2 linked regions of the Teredinibacter purpureus genome follow. The protein of the gene in region 1 interacts with the protein of each later gene in a pairwise test. Links are inferred from orthologs where the notes say so. Each region holds a gene or a part of one and is shown in the gene's direction. Other genes may lie near its edges. The genes, in order: dnaQ and dnaE.

What was found.
Region 2: the proteins of dnaQ (region 1) and dnaE interact in binary tests that used the Escherichia coli proteins (3 or more experiments, as listed by UniProt). The link is inferred for Teredinibacter purpureus from one-to-one orthologs.

The regions. Positions count from the first base shown.
Region 1 is NZ_CP060092.1:3,414,380-3,420,244, reverse strand. What follows is about bases 1,135-4,089. They hold dnaQ (DNA polymerase III subunit epsilon), read left to right. Parts: upstream 1,135-2,231; coding sequence 2,232-2,948; downstream 2,949-4,089. Other genes in these bases: nhaB (sodium/proton antiporter NhaB), read right to left, coding at 2,953-4,089; rnhA (ribonuclease HI), read left to right, coding at 1,786-2,217; H5647_RS14910 (methyltransferase domain-containing protein), read left to right, coding at 1,135-1,781. In the rest of the region: gloB (hydroxyacylglutathione hydrolase), read right to left, coding at 4-783; more of H5647_RS14910, read left to right, coding at 939-1,134; more of nhaB, read right to left, coding at 4,090-4,455; H5647_RS14890 (hypothetical protein), read left to right, coding at 4,942-5,865. UniProt on the Escherichia coli protein: DNA polymerase III is a complex, multichain enzyme responsible for most of the replicative synthesis in bacteria. The epsilon subunit contain the editing function and is a proofreading 3'-5' exonuclease.
Region 2 is NZ_CP060092.1:4,231,412-4,238,407, reverse strand. Bases 2,911-6,996 are described here. They hold dnaE (DNA polymerase III subunit alpha), read left to right. Parts: upstream 2,911-3,295; coding sequence 3,296-6,796; downstream 6,797-6,996. Other genes in these bases: H5647_RS18890 (TonB-dependent receptor domain-containing protein), read left to right, coding at 2,911-2,986. Also shown: more of H5647_RS18890, read left to right, coding at 1-2,910. UniProt on the Escherichia coli protein: DNA polymerase III is a complex, multichain enzyme responsible for most of the replicative synthesis in bacteria. This DNA polymerase also exhibits 3' to 5' exonuclease activity. The alpha chain is the DNA polymerase catalytic subunit.

The DNA.
Region 1 (5,865 bases):
CGGTCAAAAATGATCTTTCCAAAGCCTTAAATGGGTAAAAATCGTTTGCTCGTCGGAGGCGTCTATTGAGAAATGACCTTTTACAGCGTCTACCACCTCTTGATCATTGCAGCGCATAAAAGGGTTAAGTGCTAATTCACGTGCTACGGTGGTGGGTAGGGTTATCGCGTGTTTGTTGCGCTGTTGAGCGACCCATCGGGTGTAATCTTTAACGCTGCGGTTGTTCGGCATTACCGCTTTAGCGAACGTTAAATTGGCCTGTGTATATTCATGAGTAGGGTATATGAGGGTCGATGAAGGGAGTTCCTTGATCATGTCTAATGAGTGTTTGAGTTGCTCGGCGGTGCCACCGAGTAGCCGCCCACAGCCGGCAGAAAAGAGCGTGTCACCACAAAAAAGAATAGGTTGCTCTTGGTGTAACAGTTGATAGCCGATATGTTCTTCGGTGTGACCGGGAATAGCGATTACAGCCAGTTGACCATTAGCGCAAGGTGAGATAGTTGCACCGCTAATGAGTGGGTGTGTAACCTGCGGTATGGCGTGGCTGTCGGGCCCGTAGACAGGGCATTGCGCAGCGTCTACTAATGTTTTTATGCCGTCGGTATGATCCCAGTGGTGGTGTGTCACTAGAATAGCCGTGAGCTTTCGGTTATTTTCTTGAAGAAACTGCGTGACCGGTTCGGCTAGGCCTGGGTCAATAATAATGGCATCGTTTGAGTTTTTGGGTAGCAATGCCCAGACATAGTTATCTTGAAGTATTGGTATAGCTTTTATCTCTATCATATTGATATATATAATATTTGGAGGAGTTGGTGTGATTGGTCGCGCGTTACATAAAGGTATAGTACCTTCTTTCGAAGCGCTTGTTTTCTTTTGGGGAGTGTTACATTATTGCGTCACATTCGAAAGTGCAACAAGGCAAAATGCTGAAGAATTTTATGAGAGCGCATACTAGTCTCAAGCCATTGCACCAAACCATCGGGAGTATTGCTAAGTGGTACGAAACACCCCTTGGGCAATCAATGTTGGCTGCACAACAACAGGTGTTAAGTGAAGAGCTGAGTTGTTTATTTGGTTACCACCTTATGCAGCTTAGCGTGTTGCCCAATCGGCGCCTGTCTGAGTCTAGCCGTATCAACCATTGTTTTTCTTTGTCGCCAGCGGTTGTGAATTCCTCCGATGTTAAAACCCATCTATGTGATGTCCAAGGTTTGGCCGATTTGGATGCTTTGCCACTGCCAGATGAATCAATAGATGTTACTTTGTTGCATCATGTACTGGAGTTCTCCAATAACCCCCATAAAGTGCTCAAAGAAGCCGCTAGAGTGACGGTGCCGCGTGGGCATATTGTTATATTCGGGTTCAACCCTCTGAGTATGCTGGGATTGATTCAGTTAATTGCTCAATTTTACAGCGCTAATGTTATCTGGAAACGACGAGCGTTGAGAGCGGGGCGGTTACGCGATTGGTTAGAGTTTTTGGATTTTTCCTGCGTTAGGCTTCAATATCTATCGCATAATTTACCCATTAATCACGCTCGCTATCAGGTGCACAGCCGTTTTATGTCATGTAAAACAGGTTCAACAGTGCCTTTTGGCTCGACTTTTTGCCTGATAGCGCGAAAAGATAAGGTCGGGTTAACACCCCTTAAACCCGAGTGGGATAAATCTACATTGCTGGGGGCTTCGCAAATACGTAAGCGCTCGATGAGTGCTCGAAGTAGTCGATCTGCTTTAATACTGCCGTTAAGGCGCAAAAATAAATTTCATTTAAAACGGTAATCCATTGAAAAAAGTTGAATTATTTTCCGACGGGGCCTGTAGAGGTAATCCCGGGCCTGGTGGTTGGGGCGTGTTATTACGGCACGGCGATACTGAAAAAGAACTCTACGGTGGCGAAGCTCATACCACGAATAACCGAATGGAGTTGCAGGCGGCAATTGAAGGATTAACCGCGCTCAAAGAATCCTGTGATGTCACGCTGGTGACTGATTCTCAGTATGTTCGTAAAGGCATTACCGAGTGGATAACAAATTGGAAGCGCAATAATTGGCGTAATGCGGCTAAAAAACCCGTGGTAAATAAGGATTTGTGGCAGGCTCTTGATGAACAAGCCGCAAGGCATACTGTGCAGTGGAATTGGGTAAAAGGGCACAGTGGTCATCGTGAAAATGACATTGCTGACCAGTTGGCGAATCGTGGCATTGATGAACAATAGAAAGGAATTATAACGTGCGACAAGTCGTATTGGATACAGAGACAACCGGTCTGGAGCCATCTCAAGGCCATAAGATTATTGAGATTGGTTGTGTGGAAATGGTGAACCGTAAATTAACGGGCCGACATTACCATCAATATATCAAGCCTATGCGTGAAATTGATGAAGGTGCCATTGAGGTGCACGGTATCACCAATGAAATGTTGGCAGATAAACCGGTGTTTGCTCAAATTGCGCAAGAGTTTTTAACGTTTATTGGCGATGCAGAACTCGTTATTCATAATGCTCCCTTTGATGTGGGCTTTTTGAATCATGAGCTAAAACAGATGAATCAAAATTTGGCCACTATCGAAGCGCGTTGTGGGATTTTAGATACCCTGGTCTATGCACGCCGAAAACATCCGGGGCAGAAAAATAACCTCGATGCTTTGTGTAAGCGGTACGGTGCGGACAACTCTCAGAGAGACCTGCATGGGGCTCTGCTGGATGCGGAAATTCTAGCTGACGTTTATTTGCTAATGACCGGTGGCCAAACTAATTTGGCATTAAATGCGAACCAAGTAGAGGGAAGTGATAGCGGTGAGAGTGGCGATACAATTATGCGCATGGACAATGCCCGCCGTACTTTAAAGGTCATACGTGCCAGCGATGAAGAGCTGGCACTGCATGAGTCTAAATTAGCCACCGTAGACAAAGCTTCCGGTGGCAACTGTGTATGGTTAAAACCCTAGGGTTTTAACCGGCTAGTTGAAAGACGGCAATAAAGCCTACTATCCCTAATACAAAGGTATAAGGCAGAGCCATTATTACCATGCGGCCGTATGAGAGCCTAATAAGTGGGGCTAAAGCGGAGGTTAAAAGGAATAAAAAAGCCGCTTGTCCGTTGGGGGTTGCAACACTTGGCAAGTTGGTACCGGTGTTAATGGCAACTGCTAGCAAGTCGAAGTGCTCGCGACTAATCTCGCCAGCCTCTAGAGCACTTTTAACTTCAGTAATATATACGGTAGCGACAAACACGTTGTCACTGATCATAGATAAAATACCATTTGCTGCAAAAAACATCGGCCCTTGTATATTCTGATCCAATGACAGCAGCGCATGGGTAATAGGCTGGAATAGATGTTGGTCGTGAATGACGGCAACAATAGCGAAAAACACAACAAGCAATGCCGTAAAGGGGAGCGCTTCTTCAAATGCGTGGCCGATACGGTGTTCATCAATAATACCGTTGAACGCTGTTAAGAAGACAATAATAGCAAGCCCAATGAGACCGACTTCAGCTACGTGAGTCGCGAGAGCGAGAACCAACAACAGGGCGCCTACTGCTTGAACAATAAGCTCCACCTTTTCTTTCGTGGTTCGTTTAGCCGATTCTTCCTGATCAAAGTCCATTAATATTTTTCGTACGCTCTCGGGTAATTTTGCACCGTAACCCAGCACACCAAGCTTTTCGACAAGCGCGCAAGTCATAAGGCCTGCAACCAAGGCTGGCATGGATACAGGGGCCATAACTTTGAAAAACTCGATGAAATCCCATCCCGCTTGCTGGGCAATTAGTAGGTTTTGGGGCTCACCAACCAACGTGCAAACGCCGCCTAATGCGGTACCTATGGCGCCGTGCATCACGAGACTGCGTAAGAAGGCCCTGAAGGTTTCGAGATCCTCACGATGGTGATCGTGAACATCCCCATCGTGAGAGTGGTCGTGATTACCTGTTTTATGCCCCCCAGATGCGTATCGATGATAAACAGCGTAAAACCCTACCGAGACGGCTATGAGTACGGCGGTCACGGTTAACGCATCAAGGAAGGCGGAAAGAACTGCTGAGACCACCGAAAAGAGTAGCGATAACAGTATTTTGGAGCGTATACCTAGCAATATTTTTGTGAAGACAAAAAGTAGAAGGCTCTTCATAAAGTAGATGCCTGCCACCATAAACATCAGCAGTAATATTACTTCAAAGTTAGCTTCGGTTTCATGAAAAACACTCTCTGGAGAGGTCATTCCAATCGCAACAGCTTCTATTGCAAGTAGGCCGCCCGGCTGAAGGGGGTAGCACTTAAGCGCCATAGCCAGTGTAAAAATAAACTCGAGGATGAGTACCCAACCCGCTATGAAAGGATCGAAAGCGAAGAGAAAGGGGTTAATTACGAGAAACGCTATGATTGTTTGCTTGTACCAGGTACCAGACTGACCGAGAAAATTGTCCGTTAGGGCGGCTAATGGGTTTTGTTGCATGGCGTGAATTCCTTAAATATCACAAAAATAAGGCTGATGCTGACTTTCTAACTTAACCCATTAAGAGTAGCTCATAGTATGAACGCCATTGGGAGAGTGCTAAAGGGCCAGAATAGAGGTTGTTTACTTGCGACGACTGCCCCGCTTGCGCAATGATAATATTGATTTTACATGTCCAAGCGGGCCGGTAAAATGACGGAGTTTTACTTAAAAATCAACATTTATCAGAGACTTACTGTTTGGCGTTGGGCGAATATTGATCGCCCAGTATAGAATTTGGTCCCTTAGGCGCCTTGGTTGATGTTGTGGCGTCGTTTGCAGTGTCGTACGTGTTAAGCAAGGCAATGTGACTAGATCGAGATTTTCTATTAAGGTAATTGGGTAACTCTCAGAAAATTAAAGACTTTTTAACATTAGCCATTATACTTAACTGAATTATACATCCGTATTCCGGCAAGAACCCACCCCTAGCGAGGACGTCGTATAGTGAACTCATCAACTGATGCCGTTAATTTTCAATCACTTAAATTAGTGCGTGATGAATTAGTGGCCACCATTGACGACTCGGCACGTAATTTAGAAAATTTCGTAGGGCAGCAGCAAAATAGTGAATCGTTGCAAAACTGCATAGATGGCATTCGTCAGATAGTCGGCATTTTGCGGTTAATTCAATTTCGTGGGGCTTGTTTGCTAGCCGAAGAGCTGCTGGTAACCGCTACGGATATATCCCCGGGCAATTCAGGTGCCGAATATGACAGGCGCCTAGAAGTTATATCGAATACGTTTTTTGTGCTAACGCGTTACCTAGAATACATTCAGCAAGTTGAGCGAAAAATTCCTGTTTTGCTTATTCCTCAAATTAATGAACTCCGAAAAGTTCGGTTTGAACCGGCGCTTACCGAGTGTCATTTTTTTCATGTCGATTTAAGCCAAACACCGGTAATGCCGGCTTTCGAGCCTTTAGATCTGCAAGGAAGCGCGTTTGATCAGGTGGTGTCGAGACTGCGCCAAATGTATCAAATAGGGCTTCTGGGGTTGATGCGTGAAAAACAGGTTAAAAACTCTTATGCCATGATGCGCCGAGCGATGATCCGAATGCAGCGTTTGTCTGGCAGTAGCCATGCTTTGACACAACTTTGGTGGATGTCGAATCTCGTGCTCGATGCTATGCAAACGGAGAATATGTCATTGCTCGAAACGCGGAAAATGTTGTTTGGTCGAATTGATCGCGTACTAAGGCAAGTTCAGCAAAATGGAGAGGGCGCTCTTAATGCCTCTCCCCCTAGGGCTTTGCTGAAAGAGTTGGTTTATTTATTAGCGCTCTCGGGTAAAGACTCGGATGATATCCGTAATATTCGGTCGAAATATGATATTGAAAATTTCGACTACAAAGATACTGATTTATCGAAT
Region 2 (6,996 bases), 820 kb from region 1 along the record:
GGAGGGGATTCCTTCAGAGCTATTGGGCGGGTTAGAAGTCTATAAATCGCCTACTGCATCAATTATCGAAGGTGGTATGGGGGGCGTAGTCAATTTAAAAACGCGCGATCCTTTAATGTTGAAAGACACCTTATTCGCAGCTAATCTCAAGCTTGATCAAGGTTCCACCTCGAGTGAAGTAAGCCCATCAGGTTTTATTGTTGCCGGCAAGGCGTGGGATGATTTCGCCGCTATAGTTTCGTTAACGGCTAACCAAAAAACAGTTGCGACAGATGTTTACGATGCGAATACACGTGGTGTTCGCATGATAACTATGCCGTCGACTTATACGACTACTGATGGTGACGGCGAAGAAGTTACGTTGCCGATTATGTCTAGCAATGCTGGGGAGAATTACGTCGCACCGGCTTTAGCCTATATTTCTGACCACCAAATGGAGCGTGAGCGTGTAGGGGCTTCGTTAAACTTGGCGTGGAATGTTAGCGATTCCGTTACACTTGGTTTCGATTGGTTTCACTCTGACTTAAATATTACTGCCGAAAGCTATACCGTAAAGCACACGTTTCGGGATAACAATGACAACCTAAATGATCGAGACGAGGTTGTTGACGCAACATTGCTTGATGTTGGCCAAGACTTCAATATTCTCACTGGTGCCCGAGTTTCCATGGGCGAAGGTGAAACGAATTCTGCGGGCGAAGTATTTGAAAGCACTTCTGATAACTTTGTATTTAAAATTAATGCAACGCCTAATGATCGGGTTACGCTATCGGGCGATATTACCTATGCTACTTCAGAGGTTGATCAGCGCGCAGGCTATGCGGATACTCGTTTCGATCAATATCGGATGACTCGCTGGGTAGGCACCGATGGGGATGCCGGAGGCACCCCAACAGGTTGGGGACCAAGCCCTGCAGGTAACCCTTCTGCTCCAGTAAACTCCGTATTCTTCTATGACTCTTCATCGGGTGGTATGCCGGTAATTGGTTTCGAGGACACTCAATCCTTATCGGACGTTAATGGGCTGTTGTATAAGTCCCATTGGGCGTTGGGATCGACGGCTAAGGTTGACAATATTGCGGTACGTGGCGATGTTGAGATCGATATAGATGGTAACCGTTTAAAGACAATGAAATTTGGTTTCCGTCACGCTAATGAAACAACTGAATTTGATGAGTTGCGTTATATGTCTGATTACAGCCAGACAGAAGGCGCTATGAGCCCTACGTTGTACAACTCAGACGGATCAATTGCTTCCGCAACAACATTCAACCCCAATGTTGCGCCAGGCGAAAATATGAATAATGTCGGTATTCGCGAAGCCGTTTATTACGATCTATGCGGCAACGGCGGGTTACCTGCCGGCAGAACATGCGATATCAATGGCGATGGTTTTGATGATAACCAAACTTTCGGGCCTTATGGGTACTTTATGGATGCCGCGATTGGCTCCAAGTCTTTTGATCTACTTGAGCGACTCTATATAACCGACGCTGATGGTGATGTAACTGATCCCGCGGTGGTTGCTGCTTTTGAAGCTGCTGCACCTAATTGGTTTGCTGCAGATCCTGGCGGCAAAGCGTACGCCTTGGATGAGGACGACGAAGTTGTATATCTTGCTCGTCCAATGTCTGTTTCGCTGTATGGTATTGATACTGATATCGATTGGGAGCGCTGGAGAAACTCACCGGGCTACTTACCGTGGGAAACATATGCTGAGAATCCTGGCCGGTCGACCGTTGTTTCGGACTTCTACTCAAGTGGAGCCTATAACACACGGGACCTAGTCGTAAGCGATGCATCACAAATTACCTCAGGTGTAGAGGCCTGGCGTGCGAGTTTAACGCCAAACACCCCAGGGAGCTGGTTCCAAGTGCCTTTCGAATCTTGGAAAGTGGAACAAGTCACGGACGCGTTTTACTCTGAATTCGATTTTGAAGGCGTTGATATTCCCTATACCTTAAACATGGGTGTACGGGTGGTAGGTACAACTGTCTCAGTGACGAAGGCGACCGTTGACAACCCCGAAGCGACTACGTGGTCTATAGCATCAGACGGCTGGAATAGCCAAGGTGTATTATTGGATTGGGGTACGTCGACGGAAACAACAACTTACTGGGATGTTCTACCAAGTCTGAACTACAACTTGGATCTCACCGACGATACTAAATTGCGTGTAACTGCTGCAAAAGTTATTGCACGGCCAAGCTTGCAAGATCTCGGTAAAGGTTTCTCGAAGAACTTCACACGAAACGATGAGTCTGGCTCAACGTTCTACCAGTTCATTGGGGGAAGTGATGGTAACCCAACATTAGACCCCTTCCGAGCCAAGCAAGTTGATGTAATGTACGAATGGTATTTTGGCGAGCTCGGTATGTTATCCGGTGGGCTTTTCTTCAAATCAATTGACTCATTTATCGAAGGCGGTAGTGTCGATCACACAGAAGCCGACGGTAACCCCATGAGTGACGATGGTACCAGTACGGCACCCGTAACCAAGCCTGTAAACGGTGACGGCGGCAGTGTAAACGGAATGGAACTCCAGATTCAGCAAGCCTGGGATAATGGGTTTGGCGCGTCGTTTAACTACACCTATTCGGCCTCAAATACGACATCCTCAACTGATTCCGATCAGAACTACGGCTTACCTGGAGTCTCTGAGAACGCATACAACCTAATGGCTTTCTATGAAACAGAAATGATGAGTGCACGTCTTGCCTATTCTTGGCGTGATGACTTTGTTTCGCCTGATAGAGCCAATAGTGGTGTTGCGAATTCGCCCTACACTCTGACTGAGAAATTTGATGCCTATGGTCAGTGGGACGCGCAATTGACGTACAACGTATTAGATAATCTATCGGTTACGGTTGAAGGTATCAACTTAACAGAAGAAGATCAAAATGCGTACATGGGATGGAAACAGCTACCGTCTCAGTATGTCAACCAAGAGCGACGATTGGTATTAGGTGTGACCTATCGTATGTAAACGATTGAAATAGCGACCCAAGGGTTGAATATTAACACTCACGAAGCGCATCGCAAGATGCGCTTTTTTACATTGGGCTTCTATTTTTTTCGTAGCATGCTTGGAGATTAAGGGGTGGTAATAGACTGCTTTTCCCTCTTTCAGGTAACTTTCAGAAGCATTTATGGTCACGAGGTACTAGTCTTACCGGTAATAATTGGCGTTGAATGACGTGACGCCACGCAAAGTTAACGGTCACTAGAGCGTTTTAGTTCGATGCTTTGTAGTAATATTGCAGGCCCTCCCTCTATAGCTAAGTCTTCCTATTTTATGAGTGTAAAATTTGTACATTTACGTGTTCGCACGGAATTTTCATTAGTCGACAGTATTGTTCGCGTGAAACCGCTTTTGGCACGGGTGGTCAGCGAAGGGATGCCGGCGTGTGGCATAAGTGATTTACATAATTTTTTTGGTTTATTGAAGTTTTACCGAGCGGCACAAGGTGCTGGGGTAAAACCTATATGTGGTTGCGATTTTCGTCTACACAGTAGCGATGACGATATTCGTCCACCCCTCATTACCTTGTTTGCGCGTAATGTCGAAGGTTATAAAAACATAACCGCACTGATTTCTCGCTCCTATCAGGAAGGTCAATACCATGGAGAACCCTATCTCGATCCGGAATGGTTAAAAGAACATTCATCGGGCGTTATAGCGCTTTCGGGAGCGAAATTTGGTGATATTGGCCAGTTGTTAGTGACAGGAAAGCTTGAAGAGGCAAAAACACAATTATTGGCATGGATGGCGATTTTTCCAGATGCCTTTTATATAGAGTTACAACGTACAGGGCGTGAGCACGACGAATTATACTTACATCGTGCTGTCGACCTCGCCTCAGATGTCGGCTGTCCGGTTGTTGCTACCAACGACGTTCGTTTTCTCGACTCATCCCAACATGAAGTGCACGAGGCGCGAGTGTGCATTGGTGAAGGTAGGGCGCTGGATGACCCTCGTCGTGAACGAAAATATAGTGATCAGCAATATTTTCGAACGGCGTCAGAAATGGCTGAGCTTTTCTCAGATATTCCCGAAGCGTTAGAAAATACCTTAGAACTCGCAAAACGTTGTAACCTCGAAATTGAGCTCGGCAAGTATTACCTGCCTGAATATCCGATTCCTGACGGGTTAACAGAAAATGAATACTTCGCCAAGATTAGTTACGACGGCCTAGATAAACGTCTTCTAAAAATTCTTGATGTAGAGGCTAGCGACTACAACGTTCGAAAGCAAGATTACCTCGACCGTTTGAAATTTGAATTAGACATCATAATCCAGATGGGTTTCCCTGGTTACTTTCTTATCGTAATGGATTTTATTCAGTGGGCGAAAGACCATAAAATTCCCGTTGGGCCTGGGCGTGGTTCTGGTGCGGGTTCCCTGGTCGCTTACGTGCTCGACATTACCGATCTAGACCCCTTACAGTACGATCTCCTTTTCGAGCGGTTTTTGAACCCTGAGCGAGTATCGATGCCGGATTTTGATATCGATTTTTGTATGGAAGATCGTGACAAAGTTATCGGCTACGTGGCTGACAATTACGGGAGAGATGCGGTTTCTCAGATCATCACTTTTGGTACTATGGCCGCTAAAGCAGTGGTGCGAGATGTTGCGCGTGTTCAAGGAAAATCGTACGGTTTAGCCGACAAACTTTCCAAAATGATTCCTCCTGATGTAGGTATGACGCTTACCAAAGCGTATGAACAAGAAGACATTTTACAGGAATTTTTAAAAAACGACGGTGATGGACAAGAAATTTGGGATGTCGCCTTACAGCTAGAAGGCGTTACTCGAAACGTTGGTAAACATGCGGGTGGTGTGGTGATAGCACCAACGAAGCTCGTTGATTTTGCACCCTTATACTGTGACGAAACCGGTAGCGGTTTGGTTACCCAGTTTGACAAAAATGACGTAGAAGATGCGGGCCTTGTTAAGTTCGACTTCCTTGGCTTACGCACGCTCACGATTATTGACTGGGCGATAAAAATGATTGATTGCCGCCGAGAGACCCTTGGTGAGCTGCCGCTGGATATCACCACCATACCGCTCGACGACGCCCAGACATTCGCCATGCTCAAGCGCGCGGAGACTACCGCTGTATTCCAGTTAGAATCACGCGGCATGAAAGATCTTATTAAGCGGTTACAACCCGATACCCTCGAAGAAATGATCGCACTTGTGGCGCTGTTTCGTCCCGGCCCCTTGCAGTCTGGCATGGTTGACGATTTTATTAATCGTAAGCACGGCCGCGCAAAAGTGGCTTACCCCGATGCCACCTATCAGCATGACAGCCTTAAGCCAATTTTAGAGCCGACTTATGGCGTTATCGTGTATCAAGAACAAGTGATGCAAATTGCCCAAGTGCTCGCCGGTTATAGTCTTGGTGGTGCAGATTTACTGCGTCGTGCAATGGGTAAAAAGAAGCCAGAGGAAATGGCCAAACAGCGCGAAAGTTTTGAGAACGGCGCCAAGAGTTTGGGTATTGATCCAACGCTAGCGATTAAAATTTTCGACCTTGTTGAGAAGTTTGCGGGTTACGGATTTAACAAATCGCATTCGGCAGCATATGCTTTGGTGTCTTATCAAACGGCGTGGCTAAAAGCGCATTACCCTGCACATTTTATGGCTGCCACCATGTCGTCGGATATGGACAAAACTGACAAGGTTGTGACCTTCATTGAAGAATGCCGCAACATGAAAATGCCGTTATTGCCGCCGGACGTCAATAATGGAGAATTTCAGTTTACGGTCGATGACGACGACAATATTATTTATGGTTTAGGCGCGATAAAAGGCTTAGGAGAAGGCCCTGTCGAGAATATTATAGACGCTCGAGCAAATGGCCCGTTCACAGATTTATTTGATTTTTGCGCTCGAGTAGACGGGCGTAAAGTTAACAAGCGAGCCCTTGAAGCCTTAGTGCGCAGTGGCGCTTTCGACAAAATTGGCCCAGGTCTGGATATCGATTACGACCGAGCCGTTATGTATGTTGCCATAGCGGAGGCGGTTAAAGCTGCAGAACAAAAATCGGCCAATGCCAGTGCTGGGATGAGTGACCTATTCGGAGAGGTCGTGCCAAGTGGCGATGACAACAAGTCAGTTTATCAAGATTTTCACCGTGTGCGTCGCTGGAGTATTAAAGACCGCCTAAACGGCGAAAAAGAAACCCTCGGCCTATACCTTACTGGTCACCCTATTGATGAATACGAGCAAGAACTGTCTAACTTTGTATCCTCCCGTATCGCACAGTTAAAAGGGGATAAAGGCAAACAAACAGTGGCTGGGTTAGTCGTTGCGTTTCGGGTTATGAAAACCAAACGTGGTGATACCATGGCGTTCATTACTTTAGACGATAGAACCGGTCGTTTAGAGATCGCTGTATTTGCAGACACCTACAACGAATATAGGGACAAACTGGTTAAAGACGCAATGCTGGTCGTCGAAGGACAGGTTAGCAATGACGACTACAGCGGCGGTTTAAAAATGCGAGCAGACAAAGTGTCTGACCTAACCGATGCTCGTCAGGCCTGTGTACGGGCAATAAAGTTGGCATTTAACAGTGAAAGTCTACCGCTGAACTACGCCCAGCAGCTGCAAAAAGTATTGGCAGGGCATAGAAAGGGTGCGTGTACTTTGTGGGTCGAATACCAAAAGGCTAGCTTGGGTGCACGCTATACTCTGGCCGATTGTTGGTCTGTAGCGCCAACGGACGAGTTAATGGAGGATTTACGGATACTCTATGGGCATAGCAATGTAGAGCTCGTGTACCATTAAAATACCGATTAACGAATGAGCGAAATCGATAATGGGTTTATCAGTGCGTGATTTAGGGCACACGCATAGTTAATAAACCGCTGCAATTAGACTTTATGATCACGGCAAACAGGTGGTAAACTTGCCCACCTTTAATGACAGACCCGCCCGTTTAGAAGGGCTTTCTGCACGTTTTCCGCTCAATTTAGCTGCAAAGGTCG